3 regions of the Allobosea sp. P4_C6 genome follow, and region 2 is predicted to be linked to each of the others. Evidence: riboswitches for the same ligand, from Rfam matches in the RefSeq annotation. Region 2 holds a riboswitch; each other region holds the start of a gene.
The links. A riboswitch is a leader RNA that binds a small molecule or an ion and turns the genes downstream of it on or off. The one in region 2 is predicted to bind thiamine pyrophosphate.
Positions count from the first base shown of each region.

Region 1 (10,335 bases), on a different contig from region 2:
GGTGATCGCGAGCTGCAATTCATCGAGGCCGATGCCGCGCGCGGCCAGCGCGGTCGGATCGATCTGGATGCGCACCGCGTATTTCTGGCTGCCCCAGATCAGGACCTGGGCGACGCCGTCGACCGTGGAGAGCGCCGGCGAGATCACCTGCTGGGCGAAGGCGTCGAGCTGCGAGAGCGGCACCACATCGCTCTTCAGCGCCATCAGGATGATCGGCGCATCGGCCGGGTTCACCTTGCGGTAGCTCGGCGGCGTCGTCATCTCGATCGGCAATTGCCGCTGGGTGCGGGTGATCGCGGCCTGCACGTCGGCAGCCGCAGCGTCGATGTCGCGGTTCAGCACGAACTGGATCGCGATCGAGGTCGAGCCCTGCGAGTTCGTGGTCGAGATCGAGTCGATGCCGGCGATGGTGCCGAACTGCTTGACCAGCGGCGTCGCGACCGACGTCGCCATGGTGTCCGGCGAAGCGCCGGGCAATTGGGCGGAGACGTTGACGACCGGGAACTCGGCGCGCGGCAAGGCCGCGACCGGCAGGAAGCGCCAGGCGAAGAGCCCCGCCAGCACCAGCGAGACCGACATCAGGATGGTAGCGACGGGATGCTTGATGCAGAAGGCCGAGATGTTCATGAGCGTGCGCCTTCCGCCACCGGCGTGCTTTGCGGCGGCTTCTCGCTCGTCGCGGCACGCTCCCGCACCCGCGTGCCCTGCTTCAGACGCATCTGTCCGTCGGTCACGACCCGTTCGCCCGGCGCGATACCCTCGGTCAACGCCGTCTTGTCGCCGTCGCTGAGCGCGACCTTGATCTGGCGTAGGTCGACGGTCGAATCCGGCTTGATGACGAAGGCATAGGGCCCCTGCTGCCCGGTCTGGACCGCGACGGTGGGGATCACGGTGACTCCGGTCAGCGTTTCCGGAATGATCTCGACGTCGACATACTGGCCGGGCCAGAGCGTGAGGTCGTCATTGGTGAAGGCGGCCTTGGCGGTGATGGTTCCAGAGGTGATGTCGACCGTCGAATCGACGAAATTGAGCCTGCCCTCCACCGGCGGGCGGCCCGAATTCGGCACACGGGCCGTCACCGGCACGGGCTTGGCGGCGGCCAGCGCACCGTGCAGGGTCGGCAGCTCATTCTCCGGCATGGCGAAGGAGACGCGCAGCGGCTTCATCTGCGTGATCGTCAGCAGCCCGGTGGCGCCGCTGCTGTTGCTGGCATTGGCGCTGACGAGGTTGCCCGGCGTGACCTGGGCCGCGCCGATGCGGCCCTCGATCGGCGCCGTGATCCGCGTATAGCCGAGCTTGAGCCGGTCGGCATCGAGCGTGGCATGGTCGCCCTGGATGCTGGCCGCGGAGCTGCGCTCGTCCGCGGTCGCCTGATCGACCTGCGCCTGCGTGCCGGCATTGCGGATGAAGAGCTGCTTGTAGCGCTCGAGATCGGCGACGTTGCGGGTATGGGTCGCCTCGTCGCGCGCGAGCATCGCCTCATCCTTGGCGATCTGAGCCTTGATGTCGCGGTCGTCGAGGGTGAAGAGCAGGTCTCCGGCCTTGACGAACTGCCCGTCGGTGACGTGCTGGGCCATGATCTGGCTGTCGATGCGCGAGCGCACCACGACGCTCGCCGGCGTCTCGACGAAGCCGATCGCGCGCTTGCGCACCGGGAAGTCAGCCTGGACGGCAGCGGCGGAGACGATCGCGACAGCCGCGCCGTCACCACGATTGCGGGCCGTCTGCGCGCCTTCGGGTGCGCGGGAACGCACATACCAGACGCCCGCGGCAGCAGCCGCGACGAGAACCAGACCGACGATAAGTCCTGAACGCTTCATGTTCTCTCCACTCGTTCAGGCGGTCCGGCCGGCAACAGCCGGCACTTGCAGCTTGTCTTCCCGCTGGGGACGGGTCTGCTCGCGGATGGCGGCCAACGCCTCCAGCGCGGCAAGAATCGAACTCTCCTCGACGCTGCCCAGCACCTCCTGCGCGATCGCGGTGCGCACCTGATCGAGATCGTCGACCAGCGCCCGGCCTTCCGGGGTCAGGTAGAGCCGATAGGCACGCCGGTCGGCCGGGTCCTCGCGGCGCTCGATCAGGTTCTGCCCCTGCAGGCGATCGAGCAGGCGCGCGAGTGAAATCGGCTGCAAATCCATCTGCTCGGCGAGAGCCGCCTGATTCAGCCCCTCCTGCCGTCGCAAACGAGCCATCACGCCCCATTGCGCCCGTGTCGTGCCGTGCTGGCGGGCACGCTGATCGACATAGGTCCGCAGCAGACGGGAGGTTTCGACGAGCTGGAATATGAATTCCCGCCGCAAGGGTCGCTTCATACACCGATCTCCAAGAACGTAAGCCTGCTTATAGTATGTCAGATTACGGCGATTTCGCGGTTGCACAATAAGAAGCGCGGAATCGTGAGGAGCGCCGCCCTGAGCGCGCATCGCTTTTGCGCGCGCGCCTCTGGCTTCGCACGGGCAAGCGCTTCTAGACTGCGCCCGAAAACGCGCCCTCTTCGAGAAGTTCTCCCGACATGAGTCAGCTCTTCAGCCCCTATCAGCTTGGCGGCCTCACGCTCGCCAACCGCATCATCATCGCGCCGATGTGCCAGTATTCGGCGCAGGATGGCTGCGCCACGGACTGGCACACCATCCATCTCGGCCACCTCGCACTGTCAGGCGCCGCGCTCCTCGTCATCGAGGCCACGGCCGTCGAGCCGGACGGACGCATCAGCCCCTTCGATCTCGGCCTGTGGTCGGACGAGACGGAGGCGGCCTTGGGCAAGGCGCTGCAATCCGCCCGCGCCTGGTCGGACATGCCGATCGCGATCCAATTGGCGCATGCGGGGCGCAAGGCCTCCGTCGCGCAGCCCTGGAACGGCGGCGGCCAGCTCGGCCTCGACGAGGGCGGTTGGACGGTACATGCACCTTCAACGATCGGCTTCGAGACCTATCCGCGGCCGCCGCGTGCGCTCACCAAGGACGACATCGCGCGGCTCTGCGAGGCCTTCGCGGATTCGGCGCGGCGGAGCGTCCGGCTCGGTCTGGCAGCCATCGAACTGCACGGCGCGCATGGCTATCTGATGCACCAGTTCCTCTCGCCGCTCTCGAACAGACGCGAAGACGAATATGGCGGCTCGCTCGAGAACCGCATGCGCTTCCCGCTGGAAGTCCTGGACGCGGTGCGCGCGGTGGTGCCGGCGGGTTTCCCGGTCGGCTTCCGCATCTCCGGCACCGACTGGGTCGAAGGCGGCTGGGATATCGAGGATAGCATCACCTTCTCCGAGGCAGCCAAGGCGCGCGGCGCCGACTTCATCCATGTCTCCAGCGGCGGGCTCTCGGCGGCCCAGAAGATCCCGCTCGGCCCGAGCTACCAGGTTCCGCTCGCGCGGGCCGTGAAGCAGGCAACGGGAATCACCACGATCGCCGTCGGCCTGATCACCGACCCGGAGCAGGCCGAGGCGATCGTCGGCACCGGCGAAGCCGATCTCATCGGGCTGGCGCGCGGCATCCTCTACAATCCGCGCTGGCCCTGGCATGCGGCGGCGGAGCTCGGCGCCAGCGTCAAGGCGCCGAACCAGTATCTGCGCTCTCAGCCGCGACAGTATTCCAAGCTGTTCGCCTGAGGCAGCCACAGGCTGCCCCGGGTCATCCCGGGCGTAGCGAAGCGAAGACCCGGGATGCATGGCCAGAACCCACATCGGAGACGTTCCGGCATGGATCCTGGGTCGCCCTCCGGTCGCCCGGGATGACCGCGTGCTTCATCTGTGGAACCGACCACCATCCAAGGACCGCTATGACCGCCTATTTCGACCTCGCCGCCCATTTCGGCCGTATCGCCGCGCTCTCCAACGCCGTCGGCATCCTGCAATGGGACAACGACACGATGATGCCGAAGGGCGCCGCCGAGACGCGGGCCGAAAGCATGGCTCTGCTGCATGTGATGCGCCACGGCATGGCGACGGACGCCCGCATCGGCGGCTGGCTCGCGGAGGCCGAAAACGACGGCGGCCTCGGCGCCTGGGAGAAGGCCAACCTGCGCGAGATCCGGCGCGTCTGGACGGTCGACACCGCCCTGCCCGCCGATCTCGTCGAGGCGTCGAGCAAGGCGGTTTCGGCCTGCGAGATGCGCTGGCGGCAGGCGCGGGCCGATTCCGATTTCGCGGGATTGCTGCCCTATCTCGCCGAGGTGCTGAACCTCCAGCGCCAGATCGGCAAGGCCAAGGGCGAGAAGCTCGGCGTCTCGCCCTACGACGCCCTGCTCAACGATTATGAGCCAGGCGGCAGCTCGGCAAAGATCGACGGGCTCTTCGACGATCTCGCCGCCTTCCTGCCCGGCTTCACACAGGAAGCGATGGCGGTGCAGGCGCGCCGGCCGGCGGTGCAGGCGCTCAAAGGTCCGTTCGCGACCGAGACACAGCGCGCGCTCGGCCTGCGCCTGATGGCAGCGCTAGGCTACGATTTCGAGCGCGGGCGGCTCGACATCTCGACCCATCCCTTCTGCGGCGGTGCCGACAACGATGTGCGCATCACCACGCGCTACGATGAGGCCGACTTCACCAAGGCGCTGATGGGCGTGCTGCACGAGACAGGCCATGCGCTCTACGAGCAGGGCCGGCCGCAGGGCCATATGAACCAGCCGGTCGGCGCCGCGCGCGGCATGAGTATCCATGAAAGCCAGTCGCTGCTGATGGAGATGCAGGCCTGTCGCTCGCGCCAGTTCCTCGCCTTCGCCGCGCCGCTGATGCGCGAGAGCTTCGGCGGCGCCGGCCCCGCCTGGGAGACCGAGGCGATGTGGCACCGTTATACGCGCGTCGAGCCCGGCTTCATCCGCGTCGATGCCGACGAGGTGACCTATCCGGCCCATGTCATCCTGCGCTACCGGCTGGAGAAGGCGCTGATCGCCGACGAGATGGCTCTCGCCGAACTGCCTTCCGCCTGGAATGCGGGGATGAAATCCCTGCTCGGCGTCACCGTGCCCGACGACCGGGTCGGCTGCCTGCAGGATATCCACTGGCCCTCCGGCGGCTGGGGCTATTTCCCGACCTATACGCTCGGCGCGATGACGGCGGCGCAGATCTTCGACGCCGCCTGCCGGGCCGAGCCGGGGATCCTGCCCGGCATCGGCAAGGGCGATTTCAGCCCGCTGGTCGGCTGGCTGCGCGCCAATATCCACGGCAAGGGCTCGCTGCTCCCGACCGACGATCTGCTCACCGAAGCGACGGGCCGGCCGCTCGACGCCTCCGTGTTCAAGGCGCATCTGCGCCGCCGTTACATCGAAGAGGCCTGATCTTTCTGATTTTATTTATTCAAAACAAAGGCTTGTCCGCGGCTTCATGCTGATCGGCCATGCAGCTTTCGGGCTTGCATCAAGGGGCACGAAGCGGGATGTCGGAAACGACCTCCCGCTTCGGTGACCGATCATGACCCAGACCAAGCCCGCCCCCCGCATCGCCATCACCTATTGCTCGATGTGCAACTGGATGCTGCGCTCGGCCTGGCTCGGGCAGGAATTGCTCTCGACCTTCGGGCAGGATCTCGGCGAGGTCGCGCTGATCCCGCGCACGGGCGGCATCTTCCAGATCACCTATGACGGCGAGCTGATCTGGGACCGCAAGACCGATGGCGGATTCCCGGATTCCAAGGTGCTGAAGCAGCGCGTGCGCGACCGGCTCGACCCCGAGCGCAGCCTCGGCCATGTCGACGGGCACACGATGTCGACGGAAGCGGAGAGCTGAGACTCTTCTTCCGTTGCCGAAACTCCCCGCGGTCATCCCGGACAAGCTGCAAAGCAGCGCCGATCCGGGATCCATGCCTCAGCCTGGTCCGGAAGCGTTCCGGAATGGATCCCGGGTCTCCCTGCGGTCGCCCGGGATGACGGCGTTCAGGACGCGGATGCGAGCTGCTTCCGCGTCGCTGCCACCCAGGCTTTCAACCGCCCCTCAGGATCGGCATTCAGCGTGATGTCGGTCACGGCTGCCACGATGTCGGCGCCAGCCTCGAAAACGCCCGGCGCCCGCTCCAGCGAGATGCCGCCGATGCCGACCAGCGGCAGGTCGCCGATGCGGTGCTTCCACTCGCCAAGCCGCTCCAGCCCTTGCGGGCCGAAGCGCATCTGCTTGAGGATTGTCGGATAGACCGGGCCGAGCGCGACATAATCCGGCTCCGTCGCCAGCGCGCGCTCCAGCTCGGCCTCGTCATGGCTGCTGACGCCGAGCTTGAGGCCCGCCTTGCGGATCGCGCCGAGATCGGCGGTGTCGAGATCCTCCTGACCGAGATGGAGGAAATCGCAGCCCTCCGCGATGGCGAGCTTCCAGTAGTCGTTGACGACGAGCACACAGCCAGTTGCCGCGCAGAGCCGCTTGGCGCGAGCGATCTCGCGGGCAACCTCGATTTCGGGCCGATCCTTGACGCGCAATTGCACCAGCTTGACGCCGAGCGGCAGCATCCGCTCCAGCCAGTCGGCGCTGTCGAAGATGGGATAGAACGGATCGAGCTTCATGCGAGACAGGTCTTTCATGCCAGGAAGGCCTTGCCCATGACGGGCGTGGAGGGAGCTGCCATGTCACGCGCCTCGATCGGCTGCGCCTCGAAAGCGAGCCGGCCTGCGCGGATGGCGAGCGCGAAGGCCTCCGCCATCGCGGCAGGATCGCCGGCCTTGGCGACGGCCGTGTTGAGAAGGATGCCGTCATAGCCCAGCTCCATCGCCTGCGCGGCATGGGAGGGCAGGCCGATGCCGGCGTCGACGACGAGCGGAATATCCGGGAAATGCTGGCGCATGGTGCGCAGTCCGTAGGGGTTGTTGAGCCCCCTGCCGTCGTGTAGGGAAAGACCTTGAAGCCGTCATCGGCGAGGATGCGGGCGGCTTCGACCAGCGCGATCACGTCCGGCTGGAGCGTATCGTCCTCGCCGATGACCTCGAGCTTGATCCAGTCGGTGCCGAAGACCTCGCGCGCCATCTGCGCCGTCGTCACCGCCTCCTTCACCGTGTGGCAGCCGGCCGTGTTCGGCAGCACCTTGACGCCGAGCTCGCGGATCAGCGCCCAGAACGCCTGCCCCGCCGCGCCGCCGGACGATTCCCGGCGCAGCGAGACGGTGACGACCTCGACGCCGGAGCGCTTCACCGCCTCGGCGAGGATCGCGGGCGACGGATATTGCGCCGTGCCGAGGAAGAGCGGGTTTTGCGGCTCGAAGCCGTAGAAGGATGCCATTTCAGCCTCCCTGCATCGGGGCGACGACCTCGATGCGATCGCCGTCGTTCAAGGTCACTTCGGCGCGCTTGCGGGCCGGCACGAAATCGCCGTTCACCGCCGTCGCGACGATGCGGCCGGCATAGCCGAGCTCGGCCAGCGCCTCGGCCAGCGTCTTCGCGGCGATCTCCTGCGGCGCGCCGTTAAGCAGCAAGGTCATGCAGCATCTCCGGTCGTGATTGCGGGTTCATCGCGGCATCCGCCGCCATCCGCGCCATGGCGGGGCTGAGCAGGAAGCCGTGACGGTAGAGCCCGTTGACATGGATCACCCGGCCGCGCCGCGTCAGCCGCGGCAGGTTGTCGGGGAAGGCCGGGCGCGCATCGGTGCCGATCTCGACGACCTCCGCCTCGCCGAAGGCGGGATGCAGCGCATAGGCCGCGCCGAGCAGCTCCAGCATCGAGCGGGCCGAGATGCGGCTGCGCTCGCTGCTCTCGATCATCGTCGCGCCGACCATGAAGATGCCGCCGGCCCGCGGAACGATGTAGAGCGGGATGCGCGGATGCAGCAGCCGCACGGGGCGCGACAGGGCGATCTCGTCGCTCTTCAGCAGCAGCATCTCGCCCTTGACGCCGCGCAGATCGGGCAGGACATCGCGCGCCGAAAGCCCCCGGCAGTCGATGACGATCTCGGCATCGAGATCGGCCGGTTCGACCGCGCTGTCGAAATGGATCGCCACGCCCTTTGCAAGGAGGCGTTCGGCCAAGGCCGCGATCGCCTTGCGCGGATCGAGATGCGCCTCGTCAGCGAAGAACAGCCCGCGCGAGAAGCGCCCGGCGAGATCGGGCTCCAGCCCTGCGACCGCGTCGCCATCGATCTCCTCGAAATGGCTGGTGCGCTGGCCGAAGCGGCGCAGCTCCGAGCGATCGCGGCTCGGCGCGACAACGAGCGTGCCCTGGCGAACCACCCCGTCCGCGTGCCGCTCCCACCAGCCGGCTGCCTCCTGGCCGAGCCGGATCACCGGCTCCTCGGCGCTTTCGCCCTCGCACCAGGGGGCGAGCATGCCGCCGGCATACCAGGAGCAGGCCGCGGCACCGATGCGCGGACCGCGCTCGTGGATGGTGACCTGCGCCCCGCGCGCGACCAGTTCGGTGGCGCAGGCAAGGCCAACGACACCGGCGCCGACCACCGCGACGTTCATGTTCCGATAAGGGCTGGATGCAGCCGCCATGCTTTTCCCTGCTCCCGGGAAGGCAGCGGCCAAAGGCGCGAGCAGCTTTGTCTGCGAGCCGAAGACCGTTCCCTTCGCCGGCATTACCCGGATCAGGTGCGATGGGTTGGCGCGACGCGCACCTCTCAGCCTTTCGGCACCCCAACGGACACACACAATCTAGTGCGCGGGCTCCCAAGGGGCAAGGCGAGCCGACGCAAGGCGCCGTTGCAACGAGCGTCGCCTGGAGAACGGGCGCCGCCCACCGAGCACTCCCTTGGTAAGGGAGTGCTCGACGCCCTCTCCTGCCAACATGCACAGCGAACCCGAAGGAAGTTGTCGGCAAGGCTTGTCAAAGGGCGCTGCAATCGGGCATAGAGCCTCTCGCCGGAGACGTGGCCGAGAGGCTGAAGGCACTCGTTTGCTAAATGAGCATACCCCACAAGGGTATCGAGGGTTCGAATCCCTCCGTCTCCGCCACTCCCCTATCTATCTGAAATATCATCTTTTTTCGGCAGCGACTCTCAAGTCCGGGGAACGCTTTGGGGGCATGTTTGGGATGCAGGGCGTCTCTGCCATCCCCTCATGCGTCCTGTCGATGACAAAGATTCGCCACCGCCGCTGATCTCGCCCTTCAGACTCGTCCTCAAAGTCCGAGGCAGATGCGTCGCATCGAACGCCCGCAGCATCCCCGCGGCCTGTTCGTCGGTCCCACCCAGCACGGCAAAATAGTTGCCTAGCGGCGCAAGCCCCCGTCGGTTGATCGTTCGGGTCGATGAAGCCGATACGCCCGCGTAGGATGAAGATGTCGGCCGCGCCGATCAGCCGGTCGTGCCAAATGGCTTGATGAAACTGGTTGTAGAGCAGCAGGATTACCGTCTTCGCTCGGCCGGCTCGCCATTCGGAAAAACACGCCGTAGCAGAACACTCGGCCGAGACTGATTCTGCGCGACGACGCCCGTCGCGCGCTCACAAGCTTCCATCATTTGCAGATATTCGGCCCAAACCTTGTCGCCCATTGAGGCGTTTTCGTCCGGGCTCCGCACTGGCGTTGATATGGTTGGATCGATGGCCGAGGCGTAGAGCAGAACCGGGATCCAGAGGTGCACATAGGCGGGCCAGCACTGCGCGTCTGGCTTCCAGCGCCCGGCCCCGCTTCCCACAACATCATACATGATGTCGTTGTGTATCGATTGGAGTTCGCTTGCCGAGCGCGCGCGAACCGCAGCGATCGCACGCTGCTCCATCGCGATCAGCATTCGATGGAAACCAACATGCTCGTCGGCTTCTGCGATCGCAATCGACGAGAGGAGCGCGATCAGAGCAAGGAAACTGCGGTGAAACATCAGACGGACTTGATTCCGGTGCGTGCCTGTAGCGCACAGCAGTGCCATTGCCAATTGAAAGCGCTCCTTCCAGATATTGGCCGGTAACGACCGCCACTGCTGAAGACGATGTGCGACTGACCCATCTCATTTCGCGAACCCTCCTTGCTCTCGTGTTGGCGACGGGGCTTTCGACGGCGGCTCACGCATTGGCCTATACCCGATGGCTAGAAGACCCACTGCCCGCCGCATATCGAGATGCGGCAACCGCGTTGCTGAACAAGGTCCGTTCGAAAGATGCCGATCGCGCGCTCGAAACCCTAAAAAGCGATCGTATTGGCTGATCGGAATACCGGGGACGGCTACTTTGTAATCAGGGTTGAAACGGCCTGCGATGGCCCCTTCTGCATGACCCTGATCGGGCGCATGTCAGATAAAGCCATGCATCTGGATTTTTCGCTCGAAGCGAGTCCTGCCGTGCATTTTGGGGATGTCAGTTTCGAGCTTTGGGGAGAGCGAACAGCGCCGCCTTGGACATTCGAAACAAGGGGAAACTCTGGTTTGGTGGCGATCCTTCGGGAATCTGGATGGGTTCTGTCAGCCTGTTCAAACTGCACAGGTCACGCCATCAAGC
Region 1 is NZ_JBFUIF010000032.1:558-10,892, reverse strand. It holds gene AC1DVA_RS20105 (efflux RND transporter permease subunit) at 1-627, opposite strand, end outside; gene AC1DVA_RS20100 (efflux RND transporter periplasmic adaptor subunit) at 624-1,820, opposite strand; gene AC1DVA_RS20095 (MarR family winged helix-turn-helix transcriptional regulator) at 1,836-2,312, opposite strand; gene AC1DVA_RS20090 (NADH:flavin oxidoreductase/NADH oxidase) at 2,513-3,604, shown strand; gene AC1DVA_RS20085 (carboxypeptidase M32) at 3,775-5,268, shown strand; gene AC1DVA_RS20080 (Rdx family protein) at 5,402-5,716, shown strand; gene AC1DVA_RS20075 (thiamine phosphate synthase) at 5,863-6,480, opposite strand; partial or broken gene AC1DVA_RS20070 (beta/alpha barrel domain-containing protein) at 6,495-7,189, opposite strand; gene thiS (sulfur carrier protein ThiS) at 7,191-7,388, opposite strand; gene thiO (glycine oxidase ThiO) at 7,372-8,367, opposite strand; TPP riboswitch at 8,450-8,551, opposite strand; tRNA gene AC1DVA_RS20055 (tRNA-Ser) at 8,766-8,856, shown strand; gene AC1DVA_RS20050 (hypothetical protein) at 9,249-9,770, opposite strand.
Region 1: another riboswitch for thiamine pyrophosphate. It lies ahead of thiO (glycine oxidase ThiO); the one in region 2 lies ahead of AC1DVA_RS13100 (LuxE/PaaK family acyltransferase).

Region 2 (10,335 bases):
CGGCACGGAATTGGAACCGGTGGTGCGCGCCACGGTGATGCCGAGATCCTTTGCAGCGGCAATGTCGATATTGTCGTAGCCGACGCCCCATTTATGCAGCAGCTTCAGCTTCCTCGCTGCGCCCAGCACCTCCCGCGAGACGCCGACCTGGCCCGAGATCGCGTAATCGGCCTCAGCGATGATCTGCTTCATATGGTCGTCGCCGCGCGCCGTGCCGTGGGTGAACACGAAGCCGGGCGGGAGCAGCGCCCGCATGCGCTCGGCGCGCTCGGGGCTGGTCATGTCGAGGAGGACGATGGTCTCGGGCATTGAATTTTCCGGGAATACGGTCAGATGGTGAAGCGTGCGCCGGCACGGGCAAGCCCGCCCGAGATGGCAACCGGCGTGCCATCGGCGCGCCAGCAGGCGGCCCCGGTCAGCGTGCCATCCGCATTGAAGGCGATGGCGTTCATGCCGCCTGCGACGCGCGGCGAGCGCACGACGCGATGGCCGCGTGCCGCGAGTTCCTGTGCCACCGCCTCGGGGATGGCTTCCTCGAGTTCGAGCACGCCGCCCTCGGTCCAGACGCGCGGCGCCTCGACCGCCTCCTGCAAGGTCATGCGATGGTCGATCAGGTTGACGATCGCCTGCAATGCGGAGGGAAAGATGCGCAGCGCCCCCGGCAGGCCGAGCGCGAAGGCGAGCCTGCCCTCCTTCAGTGCCATCATCGGCGCCATCGAGGTGAAAACCCGCTTGCCCGGCGCGATCGAAAGCGCCCGACCGGGATGCGGATCGAAGTTGAACATGTAGTTGTTGGCGATCATCCCGGTGCCGGGAATCTGGACGCAGGCGCCGAACAGCCCGTTGATCGTCTGCGTCGCGCTGACGACGTTGCCCTGTGCATCGGCCACGGTGACATGGGTCGTATCGGCGGATTCGCCGCCTGACAGTCCGGCCGTCCAGCTTTTCGCCTCGCCCATCGCGATCAGGGCGCGGCGCTCGTTCGCATAGGCCTTGTCGATCAGCTTGTTGACCGGGACTTTGACGAAGGCCGGATCGGCGGTTGCTACGGCCCGGTCGGCGAAGGCGATCTTCAGCGCCTCGGCCAGCAGATGCACCGCGTCAGTCGAACCGAAGCCGAGGGCGCCGATATCGTAGCCTTCGAGGATGTTGAGCATCTGCGTGATGTGCACGCCGGAGGAAGAAGGCGGCGGGGGGCCGACGATCTCGTAGCCGCGATAGGAGCCGCGAATGGGCTCGCGCAATTCGATGCGGTAATTGGCAAGATCAGCCTGATCGATCAGCCCGGCATTCGCCGCCATGTAGTCTGTCAGCGCCCGGCCGAGCCGCCCGCCATAGAGCGCCTGCGGCCCTTCTGCCGCGATCAGCCTCAGGCTCGCGGCATAGTCTGACTGGACCAGCCTTGCGCCGGGCTGGAGCGGCTGGCCGCCCGGCAGCAGCATCGCCGCAAGCCCCGGATCGCGGGCGAGATCGCCCGCATTGTCGGTGATGCAGTTCGAGAGATAGGGCGTGACGACGAAGCCGCGCTCCGCCAGCCCGATGGCCGGCTGCAGCACCTCGGCCAGCGGCAGCGTGCCGAAACGCGCCAACACCTCGCACCAGCCCTTCAGCGCGCCGGGTACGGCGACCGCCTTCGCGCCGACCACATTCTCCCGGTCGCGCGTATCGCGCTGCTTGCCGATCTCGTCTGAGAGGCAATCGTACATGTCCGCCGTCGCATGGCCCGGCGCTGTCGAGAGATTGTCGATCACGACATGGCGGCCATCGACGAGGCGGATATGGCTCAGGCCGCCGCCGAGGATGCCGACCATCATCGGTTCCACCACCGTCAACGCGAACAGCGAGGCGACCGCGGCGTCGATCGCATTGCCACCGGCTAGCAGCATCTGCGCGCCCGCCGCCGAGGCGAGCGGATGATTGGTGACGACCATCCCGCGCGAGCCGGTGGCCGGCTTCTTCTCGCAGGTGAAAGAGGCGATGCGGGGCGGCGGAGCGGAAACGTTCATGGGCGGCACATCAACGCTTTTGCGGCCCGACGTCGAGCCTCTTCTTCGGCATGCGCGCCATGTTCGGACCACTCACCCACAATTGGCGGCCCTGTGCCGGCAACGCTTGACAAGGCAGGGGCCGAGGCCCCACCTAAACCCTGTTCCCAGGGGGGCCTCGCTAGGAGGCTGAGATTCCGCCCGCGGGGCTTTCGAGCTCGGCAACGCGGTGACCCTCCGAACCTGATCCGGATCATACCGGCGTAGGGATGCGGGACAGGCGGCCATCGAGGCCCCGATTCCAGCTGCGCATGTGGTCCTCATCGCGATCGATTCCGTCCGGGCAAGCCGGCGGGTCGGGCAGGAGCGGGCTTAAGATGACGCAAGCCGAGATCATCGACGCGCTGTTGGCGTTCATCGCGCTCCCCGATGCGTCGGATGCCGAATTCGAGGCGATGGCGCTGAAGGTCTTCGCGTATCAGTTCCGCAACAACGAGCCCTACAAGCGCTTCTGCCTGCAGCGCGGCCGCACGCCGCTCTCCGTCAGGCGCTGGCGCGACATCCCGGCCGTGCCGATCACGGCCTTCAAGGATCTGACGCTGAGCTGCAGCCCGCCGGAAGCGGCCGAGCGCGTTTTCATGACCAGCGGCACGACGCAAGGGATACGCGGCCGCAGCTACCACCCGACGCTCGCCGTCTGGAGCCGCTCGATGCTGGTGAACTTCCGTGAGCGTTTCATGCGCGGCCGCGAGCGCATCCGCATGGGCATCCTCTTCCCCGACGAAGCCGCCCTGCCGAACTCCTCGCTCGCCTGCTATCTCTCGCTCGCCCGTCGCGAATGCGGCACGTCGGATTCCGAGGTGTTCATCGGCTCGTCGGGTCTCGACCTCGACGGCCTTTTGTCGGCGCTGGAGCAAGCGGCGAAGAGCGGCGAGCCCTATGCCCTGCTCGGCGCGAGCTATTCCTTCGCTCCCGTGCTGGACGCGCTCGCGGCGACCGGCCGGCGCTTCGCCCTGCCCGAAGGCAGCCTCATCCTCGACACCGGCGGCTTCAAGGGCCAGTCGCGCGAGCTGGGACTCGACGAGTTCTACGACGGTCTTAGCCTCGCCTTGGGCGTGCCCCGCTCGTCCTGCATCAACATGTACGGCATGACCGAGTTGAGCTCGCAGCTCTACGACGACGGCAATGCGATCTGCCCGTCGGTGAAATCCGGCCCGCACTGGATCCGCAGCCGCGTCGTCGATCCGCTGACCGGCACCGACCTGCCCGAGGGCGAGCGCGGCGTGATCGTCCATCACGACCTCGCGCATTTCAACTGCGTCTCGGCGATCCTGACCGAGGACGCCGGCGAGATCGTCCCGGGTGGATTCAGGCTGCTCGGCCGGGTCGATGGCGAGGCCTCCAAGGGTTGCTCGGTCGCGGTCGCCGAATTCCTGGCCGCAGCGCGAGGCTGATACGGTGATCGAATATGYGGGCCATCTGCCGGGCCTGAATCGCGAGGCGCTGCGCTGGCGCGAAGTCAGCTATAGCGCCTGGGGCGAGAGCGCGACCATCGCGCTGCCGGAGCTGGACGAGGCTCAGGCGGCTGCTCTCTGCGACCATGTGCGCAGCAATGCCCGCGCCCGGCTGAAGCGGATGGACACCGCGCGCATCGTCGCAGCGATCGACGCCGCCATTGCCCGCCTGCTCGACCGCGAGCATCCGCTGCGGCGCAAGGCCGAGCACCTTCTGCCGATCATCACCGGCTACGACCGCGAGACGGTGCGTCTCGGCCTCACGAGTTATCTGAAGACCTTCCGGCGCCCGCAGCTCCTGCGCTTCCTGGCCGAGGATTTCGCCAATCCCGCCATGCTGGACGGCTTCCAGCCGACGCCCAAGGGCGGCTACCTGCGCGCTCACGGCCCGGAGCTGCTGCTGCATGTCTGGGCCGGCAACGTGCCGGCGCTCTCGCTCTGGAGCCTGATCTGCGGGCTTCTGGTCAAGGCCGGCACGATCGGCAAACTCGCCTCGGCCGAGCCGCTGACGGCGGGCTGGTTTGCGGGCCTGATCGCCGAGATCGACCCCGAACTCGGCGAATGCCTCGCCATCACCTGGTGGAAGGGTGGCGAAGCGCCTGCCGAACCAATTTTCCTGCGCGCGGCCGACACCGTCATGGCCTATGGCGGCAACGATACGCTCACGGCGCTGCGCGCCAAGCTGCCGATCACCACGCGCTTCCTGCCGCATGGCCACAAGATCGGCTTCGGCGTCGTCGCGCGCGAAGCGCTCGACAGCCGCAGGGCACCCGCGCTGGCCCGCCTCGCCGCTCATGACGCCGCCCGCTACGAGCAGCAGGGCTGCTATTCCCCACAGATGCTTTTCGTCGAGCGCGGCGGGCGGGTTTCGCCAGCCGAATTCGCGCGCCATGTCGCGCAGGAACTGGCCGCCCTCGCCCATCGCCACCCCCGTCGCACGCTTTCGCCGGCCGAATCCGCCTCCATCACGGCCTGGCGCAGCGCGCAGGAGATGGGCGCACTGAAAGGCGCCGCAGAACTCCTTGGCGAGCCCACAGATTCGTGGAGCGTCGCCCATGTCGAGACGCCCGAGGACCTGAGTCCGACAGGCCTCAACCGCACGCTCAAACTGGTTTCGGTCGACAGCCTCGACGAGATCCCGGCCCTCGTCGCGCCCTATCGCAACTTCCTGCAGACGGCCGGGATAGCGGCGGCGCCGGAGAGGTTGTTCCAGCTCGCGGAGCAGTTTGCTGAGGTCGGCGTCACCCGCATCGCCCCGTTCGGCCGCATGGCGGCCCCGGAGGCCGGCTGGCACCATGACGGGCGCTTCAGCCTGCTCGACTTGGTCACCCTGACCGAGATCGAGCACGGCGCTGAAGCCGCGGCAGAAGGGTTCGCGCCCTATGTCGACTGACCCCACCACCCCCGGCTTCGTCGCGATCGAGCGGGTCGCCTTCCGTTATGACGCGGGCGGCCCGGCCATCGTCGACGGCGTCGACTGGATCATCCCGCGCGGCGAGATCCATTGCCTGCTCGGCCGCAGCGGCTGCGGCAAGACCACGTTGCTCAAGCTCGCCGCCGGCTTGCTCGTGCCGAGCGAGGGCGCCATCCGCATTGGCGGCGAGGCGCTGCATGGCCCGAGCCTCCGCGCCGGCTTCGTCTTCCAGGCCCCGACCCTGCTCGACTGGCTGAGCACTCTCGACAATGTCCTGCTGCCGATCTCGCTGAAGCGCCGCCCCATCGTCGCCGATAAGGATGCTGCGTTCGACCTGCTTGAGCGTGTCGGCCTCGCAGATTTCTCTAGCCGCCGCCCCACCGAACTCTCCGGGGGCCAGCAGAGCCGCGTCGCCGTCGCCCGCGCGCTGATCGGCGAACCGGATTTGCTGCTGCTCGACGAGCCCTTCGCGGCACTCGATGCCCTGACCCGCGAGGAATTGCAGGATGATCTGCTGCGGCTCTGCGCGCTCCACGGCACGACGGCGCTCTTCGTCACCCATGATATCGCCGAGGCCGTCTATCTCGCCGACAAGGTCGCGGTGATGGCGGCGGGCCGCCTCACCCATGCGCGCCGAATCGAGCTGCCGCGCCCGCGCCATCGCGACATGCGCTATGCACCCACGTTCACGGCGGCTTGCCGCGAACTGCGCGACGCCATGGATGGCGAAACCGGGGCTATCGCAAGCCGGAGGCCGGCCGCATGACCGCGCGCCTCCCCTCCCTCTTGCTGCTTCTCGCCCTGCTCGCCGGCTGGGAAGCCTGGTGCCGGCTCGGCGGCCTCTCCGCCCTCGTCCTGCCACCACCCTCGGCCGTGCTGGCGACACTGTGGAGCGAGATCGCCACCGGCCGGCTCTGGCCGCATCTCGCCGTCACGGCCACGGAGATGGCGCTGGGACTCGGCATCGGCACCATCGTCGGCCTCGGCGTCGGCATCCTGCTCGCGGAAGTCCCCATGCTCGGGCGCCTGCTGCACCCCTATGTGCTGGCGAGCCAGCTCGTGCCCAAGCTCGCGCTCGGTCCGCTCTTCATCATCTGGTTCGGCTTCGGCATGACGCCAACCGTCGTCATCACCGCGCTGATCTGCTTCTTCCCGCTGATGGAGAACACGCTGACCGGGTTGACCGAGGTCGATCCGGCCCGGCGCGAACTCTTCCGCATGCTCCGCGCCAGCCGCTTGCAGACCCTGCTGCGCCTGAAGCTGCCGGCGGCGCTACCCGTCATCATGGCGGGCCTGCGCGTCGCAGTCGTGCTCGCGCTGGTCGGCGCGGTGGTCGGCGAGTTCATCGGCGGGCGCGTCGGGCTGGGCGCCTCGATCATCGCCGCCCAGAGCGTGATGGATTCGAGCCTGATCTTCGCGCTCTTCGTCGTGATCACCGCACTCGGAATGCTGCTCTACGAGGCCGTGCGCGTGCTGGAGCGCCGCGTCCTGCATCGCTTCTCGAAAGGTTAGACCATGGCCATCTTCCCTGCTCTTGCTCGTATTCTCAGAACAGGGCTCGTCATCCCGGCCGCAGCGAAGCGGAGCGCCGGGATCCATCGCAGGGCTCCGCGCTCTACGATGGATCCCGGATCTGCGCGGCTTCGCCGCTTGTCCGGGATGACGGCGAGCGTAGCGGCAGCGGTCGCGCTCTTGCTGTCCGCTTGGACTTCGCCTCAGGCCCAACCCTTGGAGAAATTCACCATCGCCGGCTGGAGCCAGCCGATCAGCGAGATCACCAACCTGCTCGCCGAGCCGGACAAGGGCTTCTTCAAGGCCAAGGGCATCGCGCTCGACTATGTGCCCGGCAATGGCGGCGGAGCGGCGATTCAGAACATGCTGAGCGGCCAGGCAGACATCGCCTTCACCGACCCCGCCTCGCTCTATCTCGCGCTCGACAAGGGCGAGAAGCTGGTCGCGATCTACAACATCTATCCGCAGAACGTCTTCAACGTCGTCGCGCCGAAGGCGAGCGGCATCCGCTCGGCAGCCGATCTCAAGGGCAAGCGCATCGGCGTCTACAGCCTCGCCAGCGGCACCTATCAGAACCTCCTCGTACTGCTGCATCAGGTCGGGCTCGGCGAGAAGGACGTGACAGTCCAGGTCGCCGGCTTGCTCAACTTCGCGCCGCTGATGCAGGGGCAGCTCGACGCCACCGCCGCGACTGATACCGGTCTGCTCGTCGCCCGCGCCAAGGGGCTGGGCGAGGTCGACGTGATCGAGGTCCGCGACCAGCTCAACCTGCCGAGCGATCTCTTTGTCGTGACGCAGGCGACCTATGAAGCGAAGAAGCCGCTACTGAAGCGATTCCTCGCCGCCTATCGCGACTCGGCCGCCTGGATGATCGCCAAGCCCGAGGAGGCTGCGCGCCTCGCCCTCACCCGCGCCATCAACGGCCGAGATGAGGCGGTCAATCTCGAGATCATCAAGCTGCGCAACCTCTCCAGCGTCTCCCCGACGACCGAGCGCGAAGGCCTCGGCCGCTTCGATCTCGAAGCCCTGCAAAAGGGCGCCGACACCTTCCGCAGCCTCGGGCTGATCGCCCGCCCGCTCGACATGAAGGAGATCGTGAAGAGCGATCTCATCCCGCAGAAGGACGGCATGCCGTGAAATTCCGCGACCGCGCCATCCTCGTCACCGGCGCCAGCCGCGGCATCGGGGCCGCGATCGCGAAGGCCTTCGCCGCCGAGGGCGGCATCGTCATCGTCAATTACCTCCGCAACGACGAGGCCGCCGCAGCTGTCGCAGCGGAATGCCGCGCGCTCGGCGGCGAGGCGCTCGCCATCGCGGCCGACGTGACCTCTCCCGAGGCGGTCGTGGCAATGGCCGAGCGCATCTCGGAGGAGGTCGGCCGGCTCGATGTCGTCGTCAACAATGCCTTTGCACCGTATCGCTTCGACCCCGACAATCGCGCCCGCTTCTGGGAGACGCCCTGGGAGGCATACGGCCAGCAATTCGACGGCGCGGTGAAGGCCGCCTACACGGTCTGCCGGGCGATGCTGCCCTTGCTCCAGCGCCGCAGCGGCGCCAGCATCGTCAACATCGCGAGCGACCTCGTGGCGCGCCCGAGCATCCCCTATCACGACTACACCACCGCCAAGGCCGCGCTGATCGGCTTCAGCCGCAATCTGGCTGTTGATCTCGGCCCGCTCGGCATCCGGGTGAACTGCGTCGCTCCCGGTCTGGTCTACCCAACCGATGCGAGCGCTTCGACCAAGGAAGAGGTCCGCGAAATTCTGATAGCGCAGACGCCGCTGCGCCGCATCGCGACGCCGGCGGATGTGGCGGGCCCCGTGCTCTTCCTCGCCAGCGACTGGAGCGGCTTCGTCACCGGCCAGACGCTGCATGTCGATGGCGGGCTGGTGATGAGCTGATTCGCAGCGCCGCTAGCTGGGAACCACACCGTCATTCCGAGGCTTCGCGTCAGCGAAGAGCCCGGAACCCCCATGACCACGACATCGCGGGGGGAATCGAAGCGGCAGCCGCCACCCTTGTCCAGCCGCGACGGTGTTCATGGGTTCCGGGCTCATGCCTGCGGCATGCCCCGGAATGACGGCCTCGTTCAAGGCGATCCCGGCGCCGACGCTGCCGGCGGCGTGCCATGCGTATGGAAGCTCTCGATCGTCTTGAGCCCCCAGGCCTGGCCCTTCTTCCGTTCGGTCTCGGTCCAGGTCACGGTCTGCCAGTCCGGATCAAGGATCAGGCGCGCGCCGGCATTGGCGATCTCGACGCGGTTGCCGGCGGGCTCGTAGACATAGAGGAAGAAGGTCTGCTGCACCGCATGCTTGTGCGGGCCGGTCTCGATGAAGACGCCGTTCTCCAGGAAGAGATCGGCCGCCTCCAGGATGTGCTCGCGCTGGTCCACCGCATAGGTGACATGGTGGAAGCGCCCCTGCGCCGGCGTGTGGTCGCGCGTATAGGCGATGTCGTAGCTCTTGTTGTTGACGGTGAACCAGCAGCCGCCGACCTCGCCCGAATCCAGCACGATCTGCTCGGTGACGCGGCTGCCCAGCGCCTTCGGCATGAAGTCGCGGATCACCGCGACATCCTGCGCGAGCAGGTTGAGATGGTCGAGCCGGCGCACCGCGCAACCGCGGCCATGGTTGCGCTGCGCCTGGTTCTTCAGCGCCGGCCGCTCCGCTTCGGGAGCGACATACTTGTTCGTCTCGAAATAGATCTCGAAGACGTGGTTGTCGGGATCGCGGAAGCGATAGGCGCGGCCATGGCCGAGATCGCCCTCGCTCCAGCCGATGCCGGCCCCCATCGCCTCGATCGCGGCGACGCGGCGCAGGAGCGCTGCCTCGCTCGAGGCGCGGTAACCGATATGACCGACCCCGGTGTTATTTGAAGCGGTGAGCTTCAGCGTGTGGAACTCGTAATCGTCCCAGGCGCGCAGATAGACGGAATCGCCCTCCCGCCCACTCTCCGTCAATCCGAAGATGTTGACGAAGAAATCGAGGCTGGCCTCGGGCTTGTTGGTGAAGAGCTCGACATGGCCGAGATGAGCGACGTCGAAACAGGGCTCGCTGCTCATCCCCAGACTTCCCTGGCGGTTTCGAGGATGCGCGAGAGCTTGGCCCATTGCTCGTCCTCGGCCAGCACATTGCCTTCCTCGGTCGAGGCGAAGCCGCATTGCGGCGACAGGCAGAGCTGTTCCAGCGGGGCGAAATTCGCGGCTTCCTCGATGCGGCGCTTGAGATTGTCCTTGCTCTCGACCGAACCGAACTTTGAGGTCACGAGGCCGAGCACGACGTGCTTGTCGCCCTTGGGCAGGAAGCGCAGCGGCTCGAAGCCGCCGGAGCGGTCGTCGTCCCATTCCATGAAATAGCCGTCGACATCGATCTGGTTGAAGACGAGATCGGCCACCGGCTCGTAGCCGCCCGAGGCGATGAAGGTCGATTTGAAATTGCCGCGGCAGGTATGGGTGGTGATCTGCATGTCGGCAGGCTTGGCCTTCAGTGCGGCGTTAAGCACGTCGCGATAGATGAAGATGAGCTTGTCCGGGTCGTCGCCGCGCTCTGCCAGCATCTTGCGCTGCTCGGGATCGCAGAAATAGGACAGGCTGGTGTCGTCGAGCTGCAGATAGCGGCAGCCGGCATCGTAGAAGGCCTTGATCGCCTTGGCGTAGGCCTTGCCCAGATCGTCGTAGTAATCCTCCATCTTGAGATAGGCGCTCGGGTCGACCGCTTTCCGTCCGCCGCGGTAGTGCAGCATCGACGGGCTCGGAATGGTCATCTTCGGCACGCGGCTGGTGACCGACGCCAGGAACTTGAAATGCTGGAGATGCGGATGGTCGGCCGGGAAATCCAGCTTGCCGGTCACGCGGATGCCATGCCCCTTGGTGGCGACGCCCTTGAACTGAATCCCTGCGTCGGTCTCGTAG
Region 2 is NZ_JBFUIF010000015.1:63,007-73,341, forward strand. It holds gene AC1DVA_RS13090 (2-hydroxyacid dehydrogenase) at 1-309, opposite strand, end outside; gene ggt (gamma-glutamyltransferase) at 330-2,006, opposite strand; TPP riboswitch at 2,145-2,273, shown strand; gene AC1DVA_RS13100 (LuxE/PaaK family acyltransferase) at 2,363-3,439, shown strand; gene AC1DVA_RS13105 (acyl-CoA reductase) at 3,444-4,892, shown strand; gene AC1DVA_RS13110 (ABC transporter ATP-binding protein) at 4,882-5,679, shown strand; gene AC1DVA_RS13115 (ABC transporter permease) at 5,676-6,425, shown strand; gene AC1DVA_RS13120 (ABC transporter substrate-binding protein) at 6,642-7,562, shown strand; gene AC1DVA_RS13125 (SDR family oxidoreductase) at 7,559-8,326, shown strand; gene AC1DVA_RS13130 (catechol 2,3-dioxygenase) at 8,515-9,486, opposite strand; gene AC1DVA_RS13135 (5-methyltetrahydropteroyltriglutamate--homocysteine S-methyltransferase) at 9,483-10,335, opposite strand, start outside.

Region 3 (10,335 bases), on a different contig from region 2:
CGGCTGCGCCGTCCCAAGCCCGTCCGCCGGCCGCAGCGCCGCAGCCCGTGACGCCTCCGGCCGCAGCGCCCGGCGTTCCCACGGCCCCTGCGCAACCAGGCGTAACCGCTCCGACTCCGCCCGCGGGAACAGCTCCGGTTCAGCCGCCGCGCCCCGCTCCGGGAGCGCCGCCGTCCGCTGCACAACCGGGTGTTGCCCCCACCCCTGCTCAGCCCGGCGTTGCTCCGGGTCAGCCGCCCGCCGGTGGGGCCTTCCCGACCCAGCCGCCCCAGCGCGAAGGACGTCGCGGCGGCATCTCGCCCGGCGTCGCCGGTGCGATCGGCCTCGGCGCCGGTGTCATCGGTGGCATCATGGCGACGCAGGGCGCACAGCGCTTCGAGGATATCCGCAGCCGCCGCGAGGAGCGCCGCGAGGGTGACGTCACCATCATCCGCGAGCCCGGCCGCACCATCATCCGCGACGATGACGGCCGCGCCATCATCCGCCGCGACGAGGATCAGCGTTTCCGCGATCTCGGCTGGCAGGGGCGATCCGAGCGCCGCGGCGACGAGAACCGCATGGTCTTCGAGCGCCCCGACGGCACGCGCATCGTCACCGTCACGGACGAGGAGGGCCGGCTGATCCGCCGCACCCGCATCGACCGCGACAACCGCGAGGTGATCATCATCGACAACACGCTGCGCGACCGTCCCGGCCGTTTCGCCGACGATGTCGTCGTATTGCCGGCGCCGCCGCTGCCGATGCCGCGCGAGCGCTATATCGTCGATGCGGATCAGGCCGACGAGGCGCTGATCTATGAGACGATCACGGCGCCGCCGATCGCCGCGATCCCGCGTCGCTATACGCTGGACGAGGTCCGCTACTCGCCGGATCTGCGCGCCCGCATGCGCAGCGTCGACATCGACACGATCACCTTCGACACCGGCTCCTGGCAGATCGCGCCCGAACAGGCGCAGCGCCTGTCCGTGATCGCGGACTCCGTCCGGCGCGCCCTGCAGCGCGCGCCCAACGAAGTCTTCCTCGTCGAGGGACATACCGACGCCGTCGGCGCCGATATCGACAACCTCTCCCTCTCGGATCGCCGCGCGCAGTCCGTCGCCGAGATCCTGACGCGCGATTTCCAGATCCCGCCCGAGAACCTGACGACGCAGGGCTATGGCGAGCAGTATCTGAAGATCAACACGCAGGACGCGGCACGCGAGAACCGTCGCGTGACGCTGCGGCGCATCACGCCGCTGCTCAGCGGCCAGAACCAGTGACGACGGGAACGGGGCTGCTCGACAAGCGGCCCCGTTCTTCCCTGGACGCAGGGAACTGCCGCCTTCTGTGGCGGTTTCATCTCCCGGAGGACAAGCCGAAGGGAGGTTCAGTCATGAAAAAGCTTGGTCTGGTGATGGCCTGCCTGATGATGGCGGGCTCGTTTGCATCGCTTCCGTCACTGGCTCAGAGTGCTCCTGCCGCCGTGAAGCAGCGGGCTCCGGGTGTGCCGTTGGCTCCTCGCGCAGGCGAGGCCGTTCGCGCGCCAGCCAGTGAGAGGCCCGTGCCGCGCGCGGAAATGCGCGCCCCGCGCGATGACCGCGCGCAGGCGGCGCCGCAGCCAGATCGCGACCCGCCGATGCCGCGCCCGGTGCCGTCGATCATCGCGCCCTGAGCGGGGCCGTTCAGGATTTGGCAAGGTCGGCGAACTAGCGTCGCCGCATGAGCGACGCCGTTTCCCTTGCCCGCAGCATCGTCACGATGCAGGCCGCCTCGACGCAGCAGGCGCTGTCCGTCGAGATGATCAAACAGAACGCGCAGGCCGATCAGAGCCTCGTCGCCATGCTCCAGCAGAGCGTCGAGCAGACGCAGGCGACGGTTCCTGCTGGGCAGGGCAGCCTGGTCGACCTGACGGCCTGATCTCCCTCTTCCATCCTCCAGTCATTCGTCATGCAGCCCCGTTGCCAAGCGGCGGCGCTGCGCCTAACCTCGGCGCTGTTCCGAGGGGTGCTCGCAAGAGCTGAGATGGCCTGACCGCCGAACCCATCGAACCTGATCCGGGTCATACCGGCGGAGGGACTGGAACGCGGCACGGTCACAACCATGCCCGCATCACAGCGCTTGAACCGCTTCGACGCCGGATCTCCTGACCCTTGAACCAAGGCGGAGATCCCCATGAACACCCATACGAAACCTCCGAAACCTGCTGCCGATGCGGCGCGAAAGTTCGGCGCGCCAACCGGCGTCACCACCGGGCCGATCATCGGCTCGCGCAAGATCTATGTTCCGACGCCGCAGGATGCCTCGATCCGGGTGCCCTTTCGCGAGGTCGTGCTGACGACCGATGCCGAACCGCCGGTGCGCATCTACGATCCTTCCGGCCCCTTCACCGAAACGGATGTGAAGATCGACCTCAATGCCGGCCTGCCACAGATCAGGCGCGAATGGCTGAGCCGCCGCGGCTTCGATACCGTGCCGGGCCGCGCGGTGACGGCCGCCGATAACGGCAACATCTCGCCGAACCAGATGGTCCCGGCTTGTCCCGCCGAACGCCCAGTGTTGATGGCGGCTGACGGGCGGATGACGACCCAGTACGAGTTCGCGAAGGCCGGCATCGTCACGCCCGAGATGATCTATGTCGCGCATCGGGAGAATCTCGGGCGTGCGCAGATGCTGGAAGGTGCCAGGGAGCGCCATGCCGATGGCGAGAGCTTCGGCGCTTCGGTGCCGGAATTCGTCACGCCCGAATTCGTCCGCGACGAGATCGCGCGCGGCCGTGCCATCATCCCCGCCAACATCAACCACCCCGAGCTGGAGCCGATGGCGATCGGCCGCAACTTCCTGGTCAAGATCAACGCCAATATCGGCAATTCCGCCGTGACCTCGGGTGCAGCCGAGGAGGTCGAGAAGCTGGTCTGGGCGATCCGCTGGGGCGCCGACACCGTCATGGACCTGTCGACCGGGCGTAACATCCACAACATCCGCTCCTGGATACTCAGAAACTCGCCGGTGCCGATCGGCACCGTGCCGATCTATCAGGCGCTGGAGAAGGTCGGCGGCGATCCGATCAAGCTCGACTGGGAGGTGTTCAAGGACACGCTGGTCGAGCAGGCCGAGCAGGGCGTCGACTACTTCACCATCCATGCCGGCGTGAGATTGCCGTATGTGCCGCTGACGGCATCCCGCGTCACCGGCATCGTCTCGCGCGGCGGCTCGATCATGGCGCGCTGGTGCCTGGCGCATCACCGCGAGAGCTTCCTCTACGAGCGCTTCGACGAGATCTGCGAGATCATGCGCAAATACGACGTCTCGTTCTCGCTCGGCGACGGCTTGCGCCCCGGCTCGATCGCCGACGCCAACGACCGTGCCCAGTTCGCCGAGCTGGAGACGCTGGGCGAGCTCACCAAGATCGGCTGGGACAAGGGCTGTCAGGTCATGATCGAGGGCCCCGGCCACGTGCCGATGCACAAGATCAAGGAGAACATGGACAAGCAGCTCCGTGAATGCGGCGAGGCGCCCTTCTACACGCTGGGACCGCTGACCACCGATATCGCGCCGGGCTACGACCACATCACCTCCGGCATCGGCGCGGCGATGATCGGCTGGTATGGCTGCGCCATGCTCTGCTACGTCACGCCGAAGGAGCATCTCGGCCTGCCCGACCGCGACGACGTCAAGACCGGCGTCATCACCTATCGGATCGCGGCGCACGCCGCCGACCTCGCCAAGGGCCATCCGGCCGCGAAGATCAGGGACGATGCGCTCTCCCGCGCCCGCTTCGACTTCCGCTGGGAGGACCAGTTCAATCTCGCGCTTGATCCCGACACGGCGCGCGCCTACCACGACGAGACCTTGCCGAAGGACGCCCACAAGGTCGCGCATTTCTGCTCGATGTGCGGGCCGAAGTTCTGCTCGATGAAGATCACGCAGGACCTGCGCGCCGAGGTTCTGGCGATGAGCGACAATGAGCGCGCCAATCTCGAAGCGATGGCAGCAGACGGCATGGCCGCCAAGTCGAAGGAATTCCTCGACAAGGGCGGCAGCATCTATCTACCAGCGGCGGAATGAGCAGCGAGAACGATAGTCTCGACGCGGCGCAGGTCGCGTCGATCCTCGCGCGGGTGGCCAAGCGCCGCCCGCGCATCCATTGCCTGACCAATACGGTGGCGCAGAACGTCACCGCCAACATGCTGCTCGCCTTCGGGGCCGTGCCCTCGATGGCCGGTCATCCCGACGAGGTCGCGGCCGTCGCCGCCGGGGCCGGCGCGATCCTGATCAATCTCGGCACGATCAGCCCGGAGGGCGAGCGCGCCATCCCGAAGCTCGTCGCCGTCTCGCAAGAATGCGGCATCCCCCTCGTGCTCGACCCTGTCTTCGTCGAGCTGTCGCCGCTCAGACTGGGTTTGGCCGAGGCGGTCCTGCGCTCGCCGGGCGTCACCGTGCGTGGCAACGCCACGGAAATGGCCGCGCTCGATGCCGTCATGCGGCGGGCGGATGGCGTCCTGCGCGTGACGACAGGCAAGATCGACAGCATCGAGGGCGATGGGCGCAGCTTCTCGATCGGCCATGGCCATGAATTGATGACGAAAGTCACGGGGCTCGGCTGCGCATCGAGCGCGCTGGTCGCTGCCTGCCGGGCGGTCGAGCCGGACGCCGCCGTCGCGGCAGCCGCCGCGCTGACGGCTTATGGGATCGCGGGCGAAATCGCAGCCGAACGCGCGGCTGGCCCGGGCAGCTTCGCGATGCTTCTGATCTACGCTCTCGCCGGGCTCGACGAAGCGACATTGGCCAAGCGGATGGGCCGGGACCCTACTGCGTCGGTGTGAGCGAGAGCGGCGCCGGCCTCGGCGTTGCCGGGCGCGGCTTCGGCTTGGCTGCCGGCTTGGGCTCGGTGTTGAGGCCGAGCCGGGCGCGCAGCCCGGCGGCGCGCGCCTCGGTGATGCGCGCGGCGCAGAACCCCACCTGCCCCTCGCGCTGGAAATCGCGGCAGATCATCTCGCGCTCGGCCGAGAAGCCCGCCTGCTCGCGGGCGATCGTGCGCTGCTCGACCGCGTCGGACTTCGCGGTCAACGTCTTGTAGCCTTCGCGGACGGCCCGCTCGGCCGCGCCGCGGGCTCGCTCGATCTCCTTGGCCTGGGCGGCGGCCGTACGTGCGTCCGGCCCCCACAGGCCACGCGGGTCGATGCGGCATTGCGCGGCCTCGACCACGCAGGGCTCCGTCGGCTCCACGACGAGGAAGGCGCCGTCGAGCACATCGAAGACGATCGGGCAGATCGGAGCTTCCAGCCGGTAGCGCGGCACGCCGGCCGGGCGGCCCAATGCGGTGACCGGAACCGGATCCGCGCCGAAGGAAACGGCGCAGGGCTCGACGAGATTGGCGGGCTGGAAGCCGTCGAGATTGAGCTTCATCCCGAATCCGCCTGCCGTTTTGGTGAAGATCGCCTCGCCGTGATGGCCGTTGCGATGCAGGACCTTGCCGAGGATCGCATCCTCGCCGGCGATCTTGATCGCCGGCATGCTCGGCGGGCGCGGCTGGGCGGGCGCGCCCGATTGCGACGGGGCCGCCTGTTGCGCACCCGGTGCATTGAACGGCTGCGCGCCCGGCAACTGCAGGGGCTGCGCCTGCGCGCAGGCGGTCATCGCGGCTAAAGCAGCCGCCAAAGCGAGGATGAGGCGCGTCGATCGGCTCATGGCTGTCCATGCGCTAACGGAACGGCCTTCCTGCATGAAGGGCGGCGTCAGGATGCGCAAGGGCGGCGAGGCCACAGTCGCGCCTGAAAGCACGAATCCGGCCGCAAAGCCCGAAATCCCCGTTTCTTATTCGGCTCGCCTGTCTTGCAAGGGTGGGAACACCCTCACTATATACGCCGCCAAGGGGCGGTTTAACCACCGTCAAACGTGGAATGCCGGTTCGTTCGCCGCCGAAGCGGGGGCGGTCCGGTCCATGGGCCGGCAGGTGACGGGAATGCGTCGCCGGCCGGCGATCTGCTCAATCGAAAGGGATCCCATCCATGGGTAAAGTCATTGGTATCGACCTCGGCACGACCAACAGCTGCGTTGCAGTGATGGAAGGCACCACGCCGAAGGTCATCGAGAATTCGGAAGGCGCGCGCACCACGCCCTCCATCGTCGCCATCACGGATGACGGCGAACGCCTTGTCGGCCAGCCGGCCAAGCGCCAGGCCGTCACCAATCCGGAGCGCACCTTCTTCGCGATCAAGCGCCTCATCGGCCGGACCTTCGAGGATCCGATGACGCAGAAGGATCTCTCGCTCGTTCCCTACAAGATCAAGAAGGCTTCCTCGGGCGATGCCTGGGTCGAGGCTGACGGCAAGGACTATTCGCCGTCGCAGATTTCGGCCTTCACCCTGACCAAGATGAAGGAGACGGCGGAGGCCTATCTCGGCCAGCCCGTCACTCAGGCCGTCATCACGGTTCCCGCCTATTTCAACGACGCCCAGCGCCAGGCGACGAAGGATGCCGGCCGCATCGCCGGCCTCGAGGTGCTCAGAATCATCAACGAGCCGACGGCGGCCGCGCTCGCCTACGGCCTCGACAAGAAGCAGGCCGGCACCATCGCGGTCTATGACCTCGGCGGCGGCACCTTCGACGTCTCGATCCTCGAGATCGGCGACGGCGTCTTCGAGGTGAAGTCGACCAATGGCGACACCTTCCTCGGCGGCGAGGATTTCGACATGCGCCTCGTCGAGTATCTCGCGGACGAGTTCAAGCGCGAGCAGGGCATCGACCTGAAGAAGGACAAACTCGCGCTCCAGCGCCTGAAGGAAGCCGCCGAGAAGGCCAAGATCGAGCTCTCGACCACGGCCCAGACCGAGATCAACCTGCCCTACATCACGGCCGATGCCTCGGGTCCGAAGCACCTCGCCATCAAGCTCTCGCGCGCCAAGTTCGAGAGCCTGGTCGACGACCTGATCCAGCGCACCATCGAGCCCTGCAAGAAGGCGCTCAAGGATGCCGGCCTGTCGGCGGGCCAGATCGACGAGGTCGTCCTCGTCGGCGGCATGACCCGCATGCCGAAGGTCCAGGAGGTCGTGAAGCAGTTCTTCGGCAAGGAGCCGCACAAGGGCGTCAATCCTGACGAGGTCGTCGCCATCGGCGCCGCGGTTCAGGCCGGCGTGCTGCAGGGCGACGTCAAGGACGTGCTGCTGCTCGACGTGACCCCGCTCTCGCTCGGCATCGAGACGCTGGGCGGCGTGTTCACCCGCCTGATCGACCGCAACACCACGATCCCGACCAAGAAGAGCCAGGTCTTCTCCACCGCCGAGGACAACCAAAACGCGGTGACGATCCGGGTCTTCCAGGGCGAGCGCGAGATGGCGGCCGACAACAAGCTGCTCGGCCAGTTCGACCTGATGGGCATTCCGCCGTCCCCGCGCGGCATGCCGCAGATCGAGGTGACCTTCGACATCGACGCCAACGGCATCGTCTCGGTGACGGCGAAGGACAAGGCCACCAATAAGGAGCAGCAGATCAAGATCCAGGCTTCGGGCGGTCTCAGCGAGGCCGACATCCAGAAGATGGTGAAGGATGCGGAGGCCAACGCCTCCGAGGACAAGAAGCGCCGCGAGCTGGTCGAGGCGAAGAACCAGGGCGAGAGCCTTGTGCATTCGACCGAGAAGTCGCTGAAGGATTATGGCGACAAGGTTTCGGAAGCCGACAAGGCGGCGATCGAGACCGCGGCCGAGGCGCTCAAGACTGCCCTGACCGGCGAGGATCCCGAGGCCATCCAGGCGCGCACCAACGAGCTGATGCAGGCTTCGATGAAGCTCGGCGAGGCGATGTATGCCGCCAGCCAGGCCGAAGGCGCCGCTGCCGAAGGCGAGACGACCGAGGAAGCCAAGAAGGACGACGTCATCGACGCCGACTTCAAGGACGTCTCGGACGACAAGAAGAAGAGCGCGTAACCGGCGCTCGCCTTCTCCTGGGACGTCATGGCCGGGCTTGACCCGGCCATCTCGTTACGAGAAGGCATCGCGAAGAAAAACGCTTTCCTGCCGGAGATGGCCGGGTCAAGCCCGGCCATGACGCATGAGGCGGCGAAGGGGCTGTTCGATCGATGTCGAAACGCGATTACTACGAGATCCTTGGCGTCAGCCGGACCGTGACGGAAATCGAGCTGAAGGGCTCCTTCCGCAAGCTCGCGATGCAGCATCACCCCGACAAGAATCCCGGCGACAAGGAAGCCGAGATCAAGTTCAAGGAAATCAACGAGGCCTATCAGGTCCTCTCCGACGGCCAGAAACGCGCCGCCTATGACCGCTTCGGCCATCAGGCCTTCGAGAATGGCGGCGGCGCCGGCGGCAATGCCGATTTCTCCGACTTCATGTCGGACATCTTCGATTCCTTCTTCGGCGATGCCCGTCGCGGCGGGCCGCGCAGCGCCAATGGCCGCGAGCGTGGCGCCGATCTGCGCTACAATCTCGAGATCGGGCTGGAGGACGCCTTCACCGGCAAGAACGCCTCGATCCGCGTGCCGACCTCGGTCTCGTGCGAGGCCTGTTCGGGCACGGGCGCCAAGCCGGGCTCGAAGTCGCGGCAATGCCCGACCTGCGGTGGCCATGGCCGGGTGCGCGCCAATCAGGGCTTCTTCTCGGTCGAGCGGACCTGCCCGACCTGCTCGGGCCGCGGCGAGATCATCGACGACCCCTGCAAGAACTGCCAGGGCGCGGGCCGCGTCACGCGCGAGCGCACGCTTGCGGTCAACATCCCCGCGGGCGTCGAGGACGGCACGCGCATCCGTCTTGCCGGCGAGGGCGAGGCCGGCCTGCGCGGCGGGCCGGCGGGCGACCTCTACATCTTCCTCTCGATCAAGCCGCACGCGATCTTCCAGCGCGACGGCGCCGACCTGTTCTGCCGCGTGCCGATCGGGCTGGTTTCGGCCGCGCTCGGCGGCGAGATCGAGGTGCCCACGCTTTCGGGCGAACAGGCGCGGGTGAAGATCCCCGAGGGCACCCAGACGGGCAAGCAGTTCCGCTTGAAGGCCAAAGGCATGAGCGTGCTGCGCTCGCGCGAGGTCGGCGACCTCTACATCCAGGTCGTGGTCGAGACGCCGCAGAAGCTCACAGTGCGCCAGCGGGAATTGCTCGAGGAGTTCGAGCGCGAGAGCTCGCACAACAACCACCCGGAGACGGCCGGCTTCTTCTGCCGGGTGAAGGACTTTCTCGGCGGTCTCGGCGGCACGGCCTGACCGGCACCCGGGCATAGATACAAAAAGGGCCGCCTTTCGGCGGCCCTTTGCGTTTTGAGGCCGGTGCCTCAGACCTTGTCGACGGCCTTCTTGACGGCGTCCTTGCCCTTGCCGATCGCCTGCTGGGCTTCGCCCTTCAGCTCCTGCGCGGCGCCCTCGGCTTCCAGGTCCGGCTTGTTGAACGCCTTGCCGGCGGCCTGCTTGACGTTGCCGGTGGCCTCGTTGGCCATACCCTTGATCTTGTCGGTCGTGCTGCCCATTGCGAAGCTCCTCTTGGTTCCGGTGCGACATCCGTCGCGTCGGGTAAGGAACGGAGCCTGGGCTGAAAGGTTCCGGGCGATCACGCCGTTCCGCTGCCGTTTGCGGCGAGGGCATGCAGCGCCTCGGCCGTGGCGGTATCGGCCGGGAAGAACGTTTCAAGCGCGAGCTCCGAAAGCGTGATGTCGACCGGTGTCCCGAACACCGTGGTCGTCGAAATCAGCGAGAGCACGGTGTCGCCGAGCCGCAGCTGCATGGGCACGACGATGCCGGCTTCGGCTTCGGGCTCATGGCGCGCCTTCGTCGCCTGGCTCGGATGCGGGTACTCCGAAAGCTCGCTCAGCAGGGCGCCCAGCGTGCCGTCTGCCGTCGATCGGACCTGCTGGCGCAGCCGGGCCAACAAATGTGCGCGCCATTCGCCGAGATTGAGGATGAAGGGCGCGAGTCCGTCCGGGTGCAGCGACAAGCGCAGCACATTGACCGGCGGCCGCAGCAGCTCCGCATCGGCGACGAGGCTGAGCAGGCGGGTAACCGCGCCGTTCGCCGCGAGCAGCGTCCAGTGCCGGTCGATCGCGATTGCCGGATAGGGCTCATGGCCCTTGAGGATGAGGTCGATCGCGCCCTTCGCCGCTTTCAGCGACGGGTCTTCCAGCGGGCGCGCCAGATAGACCGGCGCATAGCCGGCGGCCAGCAGCAGCGCGTTGCGTTCGCGCAGCGGGACAGCGAGGTGCTCTGCGAGCAGCAGCACCATCTCGCGGCTCGGGCGCGAGCGGCCGCTCTCGATGAAGCTCAGATGCTTCTGCGAGATCTCGGCCTCGAGCGCGAGGTCGAGTTGGCTGAAGCGGCGCAGCTGCCGCCAGTCGCGGAGCAGGGCGCCGATGGAGGGGGCGTGA
Region 3 is NZ_JBFUIF010000022.1:224-10,558, forward strand. It holds partial or broken gene AC1DVA_RS16570 (OmpA family protein) at 1-1,259, shown strand, start outside; gene AC1DVA_RS16575 (hypothetical protein) at 1,373-1,651, shown strand; gene AC1DVA_RS16580 (hypothetical protein) at 1,699-1,896, shown strand; TPP riboswitch at 1,970-2,073, shown strand; gene thiC (phosphomethylpyrimidine synthase ThiC) at 2,152-4,044, shown strand; gene AC1DVA_RS16590 (hydroxyethylthiazole kinase) at 4,041-4,802, shown strand; gene AC1DVA_RS16595 (hypothetical protein) at 4,786-5,667, opposite strand; gene dnaK (molecular chaperone DnaK) at 5,988-7,901, shown strand; gene dnaJ (molecular chaperone DnaJ) at 8,054-9,184, shown strand; gene AC1DVA_RS16610 (CsbD family protein) at 9,253-9,444, opposite strand; gene AC1DVA_RS16615 (helix-turn-helix domain-containing protein) at 9,525-10,335, opposite strand, start outside.
Region 3: another riboswitch for thiamine pyrophosphate. It lies ahead of thiC (phosphomethylpyrimidine synthase ThiC); the one in region 2 lies ahead of AC1DVA_RS13100 (LuxE/PaaK family acyltransferase).